3 regions of the Streptococcus sp. ZY19097 genome follow, and region 2 is predicted to be linked to each of the others. Evidence: predicted binding sites of a transcription regulator. Region 2 holds the regulator's gene; each other region holds the start of a gene.
The links. Region 2 encodes CtsR, which represses protease genes until heat stress. Its sites were predicted from a motif close to TTGGTCAAAAAAGGTCAAANA; they were not measured.
Positions count from the first base shown of each region.

Region 1: a site for CtsR is predicted at 2,330-2,350, ahead of ABZ559_RS09805 (ATP-dependent Clp protease ATP-binding subunit). Genes of this name have one in related genera too.
Region 3: a site for CtsR is predicted at 2,226-2,246, ahead of ABZ559_RS05670 (ATP-dependent Clp protease ATP-binding subunit). Genes of this name have one in related genera too.

Region 1 covers NZ_CP160400.1:1,971,981-1,976,082, reverse strand. The annotation lists gene ABZ559_RS09805 (ATP-dependent Clp protease ATP-binding subunit) at 51-2,165, opposite strand; gene rplL (50S ribosomal protein L7/L12) at 2,588-2,956, opposite strand; gene rplJ (50S ribosomal protein L10) at 3,028-3,531, opposite strand; ribosomal protein L10 leader region at 3,560-3,694, opposite strand; gene ABZ559_RS09790 (restriction endonuclease subunit S) at 3,773-4,102, shown strand, end outside; gene ABZ559_RS09785 (hypothetical protein) at 4,077-4,102, shown strand, end outside.
Region 2 covers NZ_CP160400.1:523,362-527,463, reverse strand. The annotation lists gene ABZ559_RS02690 (ATP-dependent Clp protease ATP-binding subunit) at 1-2,223, opposite strand, end outside; gene ABZ559_RS02685 (CtsR family transcriptional regulator) at 2,223-2,684, opposite strand; gene ABZ559_RS02680 (small multi-drug export protein) at 2,859-3,329, shown strand.
Region 3 covers NZ_CP160400.1:1,101,272-1,105,373, forward strand. The annotation lists gene ABZ559_RS05670 (ATP-dependent Clp protease ATP-binding subunit) at 1-2,185, opposite strand, end outside; gene argF (ornithine carbamoyltransferase) at 2,437-3,417, shown strand; gene ABZ559_RS05680 (DUF1797 family protein) at 3,482-3,712, shown strand; gene ABZ559_RS05685 (amino acid ABC transporter permease) at 3,932-4,102, shown strand, end outside.

The DNA.
Region 1 (4,102 bases), 1.1 Mb from region 2:
AATTGTTTTGTTGTCAAGTTCTGATAAGCATCAATTCTACTGTGTATATATTAATTTTGCTTTTCAGAAATAACCATGACATTGTCTGTAATATCAGCTTTAAGATGTTTAACATCTGTGTGATCAAGATAGAAGTCAGTGATTTTATCGCGAATTTCTTGTTCGATAACACGACGCAGTGGACGAACCCCCATCGCTTCATCATACCCTAGTTCAATCAAGTGAGCTTTGGCAGCGTCTGTGACTTCAAGATCAATACCTTTCTTAGCAATTGTCTTGCTGACTTCATCTAACATCAGGTCGACAATTTCATTCAAGTCTTCCTTAGTCAAATGAGAGAATTCGATGATACCGTTGAAACGATTGAGAAATTCTGGACGGAAGTAAGGAGCGATACGATCCATGATTTTCTTATCCTTATCATCTTGACCAGTTAAAGCTTCGTTACCAAATCCAGCATTAGATGTAGCAATGATAACCGTATTTTTGAAGTTAATCGTGTTACCTTGACCATCGGTTAGACGACCATCATCCAAAACTTGAAGAAGGAGGGTGATGACTTGTGGGTCTGCCTTTTCAATTTCATCTAAAAGCACGATAGAGTAAGGGTTGCGGCGAACACGTTCTGTAAGAGTATTGTTATTATCATCGTAGCCAACATAACCAGCGGTAGTACCAATTAATTTAGAAACGGCAGTGCGGTCGCTGTATTCCGACATATCCAGACGAATGATAGAATCTTTGGAACCAAACATATCAAGTGCTAATTGTTTAGCCAATTCGGTCTTACCAACTCCTGTTGGACCCACGAAAAGAAAGCTACCGATTGGGCGGTTACCCTCATCAAAACCAGCACGGTTACGACGGATGGCGCGTGACACTGCTTCAACAGCTTCGTTTTGACCGATGACTTTACCCTTTAAACGACTAGCCATTTCTTTCAAACGCTCAATGTCGCTTGCGCCCATATTGGAAACAGGCACACCAGTTAAACGTTCAACGGATTCTGCCACGTCATTGACCGTAGCAGTTACTTTTTGACCCTCTGTGTGGTTATCAATTTGTTTTTGTAGTTCTTCAATCCGTACTTTGGCATTGAGTGCAGTCTCGTAATCCTCTTTAGCAGCAGCGGCCTCTTGTTTAGCTTTTTGATCAGCAATTTCCTTTTCCAAAGTCTTAATGTCAGTGACCTTATTTTGAGCTGCTAAGTGAGCAGCAGTCATGTCAATTAAATCAATAGCCTTGTCTGGCAAGCTACGTTGTGGAATATATTGGATAGAGAAATCAACAGCTGCTTTCAAGACATCATCCGGCAAAATGACGTTGTGGTGCTTTTCGTACAAATCACGAATACCCATGAGGATATTAAAACTGTCCTGTGCAGATGGTGCATTAACCTTAACTTCATTGAAACGACGTGCTAGCGCAGCATTTTTCAAAATGGTGTTACGATATTCGTCTTGTGTAGTCGCACCAATCACAGTTAATTCACCACGCGAAAGGGCAGGTTTAAGAATGTCAGCCAAGCCTTTGGAACCAGAGTCACCACCGGTTGAGCCAGCACCTAAAATTTGATGAATTTCATCAAAGAAGAGGATGATATTACCTGCATCTTTGACTTCCTTAACCAAATTTTGAATATTTTCTTCAAAGCTACCGCGGTATTGCGTACCCGCTTCAAGCCCTGAAATATCAATTGAAATGATTTCTTTATTTTTAATCGTCGCAGGCACGTCGCCATTGACAATAGCTTGTGCCAAACCTTCAACCACAGCAGTTTTACCAACTCCTGCATCACCGACAAGAACAGGATTGTTCTTCGTACGGCGTGATAAGATTTCAGCAGTTTCTTGGATTTCTTTGTTGCGTCCAATGACTGGGTCAAGTTCATTTTGGCGTGCTTGTTCGGTCAAGTTGGTACCAAGTTTTGCCAAAATACCATCTTCTTTAGGAGCAGTAGCAGCAGATGCTTGTTGCATATCTGGATTACCTGGTAATTTACCAGTTTGACGATATTGAGCAAATTCTTCAGGGGTGACTTCACGTCCGTTAATCAAATAACGTTTGTTTTCGGAATTGTAGCCTCCCATATTTCCCATGAGTTGGTTGAAAATGTCGTCCATATTTCCAAAAGGATCTCTTCCATAAAAGTTGTTGTTAGCCATAATTAGTTACCTCTTTTTCTAAAAATAGATCACAAGTAGTATTATAATCTGATTTATATGTCGTTGAAGAACAAACACCTTAGTCTATACAAATGGGTAGAGAGGTCGTATTTAAGGTGATTGTATTGGTTTTCCTAACCATCTTCTGATGATATTATACACCTTTGGTCAGTGAAGGTCAATACAAAATGAGAAAATTTTAAAAAATAATTAAGAATCGGTTTGATGTAAATTATCATAAGCTAATAGTAGTGAATAAGGTAGATGTCTTTAATGTTAAACTCAGTAATAAGGAGATTACTTTGAGAAGTGTAAACGATGGCTAACTTGGACTTGTTGAAATCTGCCGACAAAAATAAAAACCGCTATTCCTAAGAATAGCGGTTTCAGAATGTTTTTAGGCTAATTGAGTAGTCGCTCTATTATTTAAGAGTAACAGAAGCTCCAGCTTCTTCAAGTTTAGCTTTGATTTCTTCAGCTTCAGCTGCAGATGCACCTTCTTTGATAACTTCTGGTGCACCATCAACAAGAGCTTTAGCTTCTTTAAGACCAAGACCTGTGATTTCACGAACAACTTTGATAACGCCAACTTTTTTGTCGCCAGCTGCAGTCAATTCAACGTCGAATGAATCTTTAGCAGCAGCTTCTTCTCCGCCTGCTGCACCAGCTACAGCTACAGGAGCAGCTGCAGTTACACCAAATTCTTCTTCGATAGCTTTTACAAGGTCGTTCAATTCAAGGATTGAAGCTTCTTTAATTTCAGCAATAATGTTTTCAATGTTCAATGCCATTGTAATTTCCTCCAAATATGTTTTAAATTAGGTTTAAATAAGATAGCATTAAGCTGCTACGGGCTGACGCATTAAGCTGCGCCTTCTTCTTTGCTTTCTGCAACAGCTTTGACAGCATATGCAACGTTGCGAACTGGCGCTTGAAGTACAGAAAGGAGCATAGAAAGCATACCTTCTTTGTTTGGCAATTTAGCAAGAGCGTTAATTTCTTCAACAGAAGTGAATTTACCGTCTACTGAACCACCTTTAATTTCAAGAGCTTCTGCATCTTTTGCAAAGTCACTAAGAACTTTTGCTGGTGCGATAACATCTTCGTTAGAAAATGCTACTGCAGATGGGCCTACAAATAATTCTTTCAAATCGTCAAGACCTGCTTTTTCAGCTGCACGAGTCAAGATTGAGTTTTTGATAACTTTGAACTCAACACCGCTTTCACGAAGTGAACGACGAAGATTTGTATCTTGCTCAACTGTAAGACCACGTGAATCAACAACGACGATACTTGCAGCTGCCTTCATTTTTTCAGCAACGAGCTCAACTTGTTCAGCTTTTTTAGCAATAATTGCTTCACTCATTAGTTTTACCTCCGTTTTTATTTTTGGGCTAGGCACAAAAAAATCGCACCTAAACCTAGACACGAAAGTACAAAGACGTTATTTCATAATGACGTTTTGTGCCTCGGCAGGAATCTTATGAGCACCGCTCCCCTGCTGTCTTAGGTCAGTTCACACAGAACCATTTAGTAGTTTAACCTATTTTCATCCTTATGTCAATAATTTTTCTCAAAATTTGTAATCTAGTATTTTCTTTGGATGGTTGCCGTTTAAAGACATAAACTCTGCGAATACATTACTAATAATAAGAAAATGTAAGTTTAAGTGTGATAATTTTACTGGTGTTGTTGGACAACAAAGGATTCCCAAAATATTTTTAGAAGATTTTCTATTCCCTATCCCACCAATTTCTGAACAACTACGAATCGCTAACCAAATCCAACACTATTTCAATCTTCTAGATATTATCAATCAAAACCAAGTAGAGCTTCAACAATTATCAGAACAACTCCGACAAAAAGTTCTGGATGTGGCTATGCAAGGAAAGTTGGTCCCACAAGACCCCAATGATGAACCCGCTTCAGTTTTATTG
Region 2 (4,102 bases):
CAATGCTGTAATCAATGGTTGAACCATTATTTTCACCACATCGCGCATATTGTCCTCAGTTAGGCTGTGGAAGACAACTTTTTCATCAATCCGATTGATAAATTCTGGGCGATAAGCTTTTTTGAGTTCTTCTAGAATACGTTTCTCCATGGCTACATGATCATGAGCAAAATCTCTAGCACCGAATCCAACAGTCTTGTCATCACGCAACGCTGTCGCACCAAGGTTGGAGGTCATGATGATAATAGTATTTGAAAAATCAACCTTGCGACCACGACTGTCCGTCAAAACTCCATCATCTAGAACTTGTAAAAGGACATTGAAAATATCAGGATGAGCCTTTTCCACCTCATCAAAAAGAAGGACAGAGTATGGCTTGTTACGAACTTTCTCAGTCAATTCGCCACCTTCTTCGTAGCCAACATATCCAGGTGGGGCACCGTTGAGACGACTAGCCGCAAATTTTTCCATATATTCAGACATGTCAAAACGGATAAGGGCAGATTCATCATCAAATAGGACTTCTGCCAGAGCTTTGGCAAGTTCTGTTTTTCCGACACCCGTTGGGCCCAAAAACATGAAAGAGCCGATTGGCCGTTTGCCAGTGCGAATACCAGATTGATTGCGACGAATGGCGCGACTGATGGCTGAAACAGCAGCATCTTGACCAATCACGCGCTTGTGGAGCTCTTTTTCCAAGTTCAAGTATTTCTTGCTATCTGCCTGAGTTAGCTTCTCAACCGGAATACCTGACAACTTGCTGAGGGTTGACATGATATCATCCTCGCTAACAGGAATAGGTTTTGGCTTAGCCTGAGAGCGTGATTGTTTCAGTAGTTTAGAGACCTGTGAGAAATCACCATTCATAATAGCTTGATCAACAGGTGTCAAATAAGCTGGTTCAGTTTTTTTGACTAGTCCTTGAACGGTAGCACTGGCCTCATCTAAAAGGTCAATGGCTGAATCCGGCAAATGTTTGCTGGTCAAATAACGGTGAGCTGCCTTAACTGCTGTCAGAACAGTAGCATCTGAAATGCTTACATTGTGGTAATCTTCATAGGATTTTTTTAGGCCTAACAAAATTTGATAGGCATCATCAAGGCTCGGTTCCTCAACCAAAATTTTAGCAAAACGGCGTGACAATGCAGCATCTTTTTCAATATGTTTCTGATATTCTTCCTGTGTCGTTGCACCTACCATATGTAGTGTTCCACGTGCCAAAGCTGGCTTCAAGATATTTGCCGCATCTAGGGTGCTATCAATCCCTGAACCAGATCCCATAATGGTATGCAGTTCATCAATGAAAAGAATGATATGCCCATCTTCCTCTATATCGGCGATGATTCGATTCATGCGTTCTTCAAAATCCCCACGGAAGCGCGTTCCAGCTACTACGCTCATCATGTCAAGTTCCAAAACTTTCATACCTTGCAACTCATAAGGTATTGTTCCATTGACGATACGTTGGGCTAGGCCGTAAGCAAGTGCAGTCTTCCCAACCCCAGAATCTCCCACCAAAACAGGATTATTCTTAGTTTTACGACTAAGGACTTGAACCATACGGGAAATTTCTTTGTCCCGTCCAATAACTGGTTCTAACTTACCTTGACGCGCCAGATCAGTCAAATCTCGGGTAAATTCTGACAAGTCTCCGACAGTTGTAGGAGGTTTCATCATATCAGAAAAAGCAGCTCCACTTTTGGCTTTTTTAGGTTTACGTAGATCATGAATGGCCTTGATATTTTCTTTAGTAAAACCAGCATTACGCTCCAAAGTCTTTCGTAAATCAAGCAAACGCACAGAGTCCCCGTCTTCTTTAGCTTTAAATCCAGCCAACTCTAAAATACGACTAGCCAACAAGTCCAAGTCAAGTAACATGGCAAAAAGTACATGTTCTGTCCCAACATCTTTACTTCCCGTCACCTCTGCAATAGCTTGAGCAAATTGAAGCACCTTTTTCATGGCATGTGACTGTTCTAAAAATTGGACAGTCTCTGCAGTATCAGACGGTGTTTTACCAATTGCTAAAATCACGGCCGCTTCATACTCCTCAAAAGGAATACGATTCTCATACTCAGCAAAAGTTAGACCTGCAATAGAATCATGAAGGGCAACCATTGCCAACAAAAGATGCCAACTTTCTAAATAACTGCTATCGTAGCGAGCTGCTTGAAATTGCGCAAGTTTAAAAACTTCTTGCATCTTAAATGAATATTCAGTCATTAACGAAATCCTTTTCTATCTAATCTATATAAAATTCTGCGAAGCATACGCGCACGAATACGCGGCGCATCTTGCCCCAAAACATCATCTGAAGCTGTAGCTAAAATCAGGTTTCCTTCACATTCACTGATGATTTTCTCATCAAAAAGCATCTGGATAATATCCGTGAAAACCTGCTCTGAAATCTGATCACCTATGGTAGTCATCAAACTGCCTAATAAATGATGTTGATCAGAAAAGCTAACTTTAGCGATACGAATGTAGCCTCCACCGCCTCGTTTGCTCTCCACGACATAGCCGCGACTTTCTGTAAAACGTGTTTTAATTACATAATTAATCTGACTCGGAACAACTTGAAAGGTATCTGCCAAATGCGATCGCTTAATTTCGGCAATGCCCGATTGGGACAATAATTGTTTGATGTATTCTTCAATACTATCCGATGTATTTTTAGTAACCATTAGCTTACTCCTTCCCAGCCATTTTGACTATAACTGACCTTATTATATCAGAATTTCAGACTTTTTTAAACAAAAGAGTTCTCCTCAGATGAATCATAAAACGATTTTAGTTGAGTTTCTTTTCAAGTTAGGATAAAATGGAGATTGAACTAAAAGAAAGGTTTATCTAATCTAATGAATTATCTCATCACATTTTTAATCTCCATGGTGCCGCTAGTTGAGTTGCGGGGAGCCGTTCCCTACGCTATTGCGACAGGTATCCCCATGTGGCAGGCATTACTCATCGGAGTGATTGGCAATATGCTTCCTGTACCAATTATTTTCTTTTTTGCTCGCAAAGTCTTGGAATGGGGGGTAGACAAACCCTATATAGGCGGTTTCTTCACATGGTGTCTAAAAAAAGGACATAGTGGTGGTCAAAAATTAGAAAAGACTGCTGGTGAAAAGGGGATTTTCTGGGCTCTTCTCCTCTTCGTTGGTATCCCATTGCCAGGTACTGGTGCATGGACAGGAACTCTAGCAGCTTCTATCCTTGACTGGAAATTCAAACCAAGTGTTATCGCTGTAATGTTAGGGGTTATCCTTGCAGGACTCATCATGGGAACACTTTCAATGATTTTTGGTCTTAATACCTTTGCTCATTAAGTTTTATCAATGGCAGAGCAACATAAGGTTTTGCAAAATCAAGTAGGATCTAGTTATCTTTCCATCCTTTCTCACATCACATACTGGCTATTTGCTATGGACAGGTATAAGTGGTTTTACACAAACTTTACTTTTTCTATCGAAAATCAAAAATGAAAACACTGGAAACGATCACAGATGATTATTTCCAGTGTTTTTATAGTTTGCTTTTAGTACAAGGCAACGAGCTGCAGGTTGCTAGAACAGCCTCTAGGCTGTTCTAGGTTGGAAATAAGACACGCGAAGCAAGTCACTTTCGTAAAGTACGGCAAAGTGAGTTCAAACAATCCAGTGGAGTGTTTGAAGTTGGAAATAAGGAAACGGAGTTTCCTCTTACATCGAAGTAATAAAAGATAAACTAATTGACTATAATTTACCCTTTTAGGTTATTTTCTCTTACTTCATGTATTCTCTTTTCCCGACTCCAATAGACTCTGTAAGCCCGGCCACTGCATAAAGAGATAAAAGCCATTACTTTTTTCACCAGTAAAGCTAATAAGGTAAATAGATAGTTCACCAGAGCAGTTGTTCCTCGTTTATGAACGACTACCACTTTTTCCTTTCCATATTTTCCTCGTACTAAAAACACCCCAAAACTGCATTAGTCATGATTTTGTCTGTCCCAAAAGTAGCTCCAAAGCTTTCCTAAGCGAAACAAACGCCAAGAAAAATAGACTAATAGCGTTAGGAAAAAAACTGCCAAAGGAATAAAGAACCCTTCTCGTCCATGATGA
Region 3 (4,102 bases), 580 kb from region 2:
AGTAATCTGTGATGGCATCCTCAATGTAATCCTGAATGGTTCGACGTAATGGACGTGCTCCCATTTTTGGATCAAAGCCAAGATCAACCAGTTTTTCTTTGACCTTATCTGTTACTTGAAGATGAATTTCATTGTAAGCTAAACGTTGATTAACATCGTCAAGCATAAGGTCAACAATATGAAGGAGGTTGTCCTTGCTAAGAGGCTTGAATTCAATGATACCATCGAAGCGGTTCATAAATTCAGGACTAAAGTAATTGCTGAGCTCTCCAAGGACAGAATTGGTACGCCCTTCACGAGCAGCTCCAAATCCGACACTTGCTTCAATCTTGCCAGTACCAGCATTAGATGTCATGATAATGATGGTGTCCTTAAAGCTGACAGTACGGCCTTGCCCGTCGGTTAATCGACCATCATCAAGAACTTGGAGGAACATGTGCATGACATCAGGGTGAGCTTTCTCTACTTCGTCTAGCAAGATAAGTGAATAGGGATTGCGGCGAACCTTTTCAGTCAATTGTCCAGCCTCTTCGTAGCCGACATATCCTGGAGGTGCTCCGACTAATTTAGCAACAGCATGTTTCTCCATGTATTCTGACATGTCAAAGCGAATCATGCTATCGGCAGAACCAAAGAGTTCAATAGCCAGTTGCTTAGACAATTCTGTCTTACCAACACCAGTTGGACCAACAAAGAGGAAAGATCCGATTGGGCGGTTTGGTGTACCAAGTCCGACACGATTGCGACGGATAGCTTTGGCGATTTTATCAACTGCATCATCTTGACCGATGACATGAGCTTTCAAATCAGTAGCTAGGTTAATCAGTTGTGATTGTTCTTTTTCCTTCAAATCACCGACAGGAATGTTGGTTTTTTCTTCGATGATAGCTTCGATAGTCTTTTCTGTAATGACAGGTATATCTTGCTCATTGATGGTTTGTTTTTGCATTTCCTTATATTTGGCGATTTGGTCGCGGAAATAAGCTGCGCGTTCGTAGTCTTCGTCACGTGTGGCTTGCGTTTTGAGATTTTCAGCTTCAATTAGGCGCTTGTCAATATCTTTAGGGTCAACGAAGTTGAGAGTCAAATTCATCTTAGAACCAGCTTCATCAAGAAGATCAATAGCTTTGTCCGGCAAGAAGCGGTCTTGAATGTAGCGGTTTGATAAGACAGCGGCAGCCTCAATGGCATCGTCACTGTATTTGACATGGTGGTAATCTTCGTATTTTTTTTGAATGCCACGTAGGATGGTGATGGTTTCTTCAACAGAAGGTTCATCAACCTTAACTGGCTGCATACGGCGCTCTAGCGCAGCATCTTTTTCAATAATACGGTATTCGTTGAGGGTTGTCGCTCCAACCAATTGAAGTTCACCACGTGCCAAAGCTGGTTTGAGGATATTTCCTGCATCCATATTACCATCGCCAGCAGAGCCAGCACCGACAATTTCGTGAATTTCGTCAATGAAGAGAATAACATCCTTACGGTTACGAATTTCTTCCATCAGCTTTTGCATACGTTCTTCAAATTGCCCGCGAATGCCAGTACCTTGGACAAGACTAACCACATCAAGACGAATAACTTGTTTGCCTTGGAGTTTTTGTGGAACATTGCCATCAACAATTTTCTGAGCGAGGCCTTCAACAACAGCAGTTTTACCAACACCAGGTTCACCGATGAGAACTGGGTTGTTCTTAGTACGTCGGTTGAGAATTTCAATGACACGAATAATTTCGGAATCGCGTCCTATAACAGGGTCAATGTCACCACGGCGAGCAATATCAGTAACGTTAATGCCAAATTCCTCTAGTAGGCCTTTTGGTTGTTGGGGTACTTGTTGCGGGCGAGGTCCATTTGGTCGATGGTTATTACCTGCTCCGCCATTTCCTCCGAAATTGCCTCCAGATTGAGTTGGTGGTGTATTTGGTAAGTCTTGACCGTTAAAAGCGCGGAAATTATTAAGATCGTTGAAAAAATCATCAAAGAAAGGATTGATTCCCCCTGCTTGAGCTTGCTCGGAAGAGGTTTGTGAGCCATTGCCAAGACCACCCAAAATAGCATTATTTGGGTCTGTTTTCATAATTTGATAACAGTTTTGACAAAGATCAATCTGTTTTTGATGTCCGTTGACATTAGTATAGAGATGTATGGTTGATTCGTTTAAGTTACAATTTTGGCAGAGCATAACTGCATCCCCCTTTCGTGATTAGCTGACTTTTTGATGTTTGGTCAGATATAGTCAAACTTTATGCTTCTATTATAGCACTAGGAATATAGAAATCAAGTAAAAAGATTATGATTTTTAGCACTTACACCATAGGAGTGCTAAAAGTCATTAAAAATACATTTTTTGTGAATGTTTCGGAGAATTTTCTTGACATAATGAATAATTATGCTAAAATAAATTATATTATTACACGGTATAGGAGTAACAGTATGGTAAAAAATCGGTCGTTTTTAAAAGAAATTGATTTTAGCAAAGAAGAACTAGAAGCATTAATTGATCTAGGATTGAAATTTAAGGAACTCAAAAATGCAAAAATTTCGCATAAATATTTAGATGGTTTAAATATCGCTTTAATTTTTGAAAAGGCCTCAACAAGAACACGTTCTGCCTTCACAGTTGCGGGGCAAGACTTAGGAATGAATGTGACTTATCTTGGTGCTGGCGAAATTCAGCTAGGGAAGAAAGAATCGGTTGTTGACACAGCTAAGGTTTTGGGTTCCATGTTTGATGGGATTGAGTACCGAGGTTTCAAGCAAGAGGATGTGGAAACCTTGGCTGAGTACGCTGGAGTACCTGTTTGGAATGGACTGACCGACACTTGGCACCCCACACAGATGATTGCAGATTTTATGACTTTGAAAGAAGTTTTTGGAAAGGTGGAAGGTTTGACCATTGCTTATGTCGGTGATGGTCGCAATAACATGGCAAATTCTCTTTTAGTAACCTCAGCTATCTTGGGCGTCAACGTTAAGATTATCGCACCAACTGATTTGCAGCCTGAGGTTGAGATTGTGGCAATGGCAGAGCAGCACAACGCAGGAGCTAAATTAACTGTTACGGATGATATCAATGAAATTAAGGGAGTTGATATGCTCTATACTGATGTTTGGGTATCTATGGGAGAAGATGTGGATTTCAAGGAAAGGATTGACTTGCTACTGCCTTATCAAATCAATGCTGACCTGCTGGCTAAGACTGAAAATCCAAATGTCATTGTCATGCACTGCTTGCCGGCTTTCCATGACCTTAACACTGAGATTGGTCAAGAAATCTATGCTAAATATGGTTTGGCTGAACTGGAAATCACTGACGAAGTTTTTCAAAAATACAGTTCTATTATTTTTCAAGAAGCTGAAAATCGCATGCATTCCATCAAGGCAATTATGTATAATTCGTTAAAATCTCTCTAAACTGATGACGAATAGTCCGCATTGTGTTAAAATAGAGGAGACAAAAAACGAATAGGAGAATAATATGGAATCACATTTGGTGAGAATTATCAATCGTCTGGAGTTGATGACGACTGATGCTAGCAATCTTAAACGTAATTTTGAACGAGATGGTGTTGTGGTTGCCGAAGTTTCTTTCAGTAATGACCCAGATAATGGGCCTGTCTTTACTTTGCGTGACGTTGAAGCTCGTGAATCATACTCATTTGATAGCATTGACCTTATCGCAATGGAAATCTACGACTTGCTTTATTAAAGAGGTCGGAGAAATAGTGTGTTGCCGACTATTATCTAGTAGCATAATCTTTTCATAGATAGCAGTGGATAGCTAGTCGCAATGTCTAAAAATCTCGTAAGAAAAGCTGATCATCATGTTTGGCTTTTTTTCTTTTGGTTTTGAGAAAAGGCTGTTGGTATTTTTATGCAAAATGTGTTATAATTAGCTGAATTACTAGCGTGAGGAGTTAAGATAACTATGAATTTTTCATTTTTACCAACTTATTGGTCTTATTTCAATTACGGTGTCGTCGTAACCGTCATGATTTCGGCTTGTGTCGTTTTCTTTGGTACCATTCTGGGAGTATTAGTTGCTTTGATTAAACGTAGCAATATCAAAGTTTTAGACTGGATTGTTAGTTTTTACGTC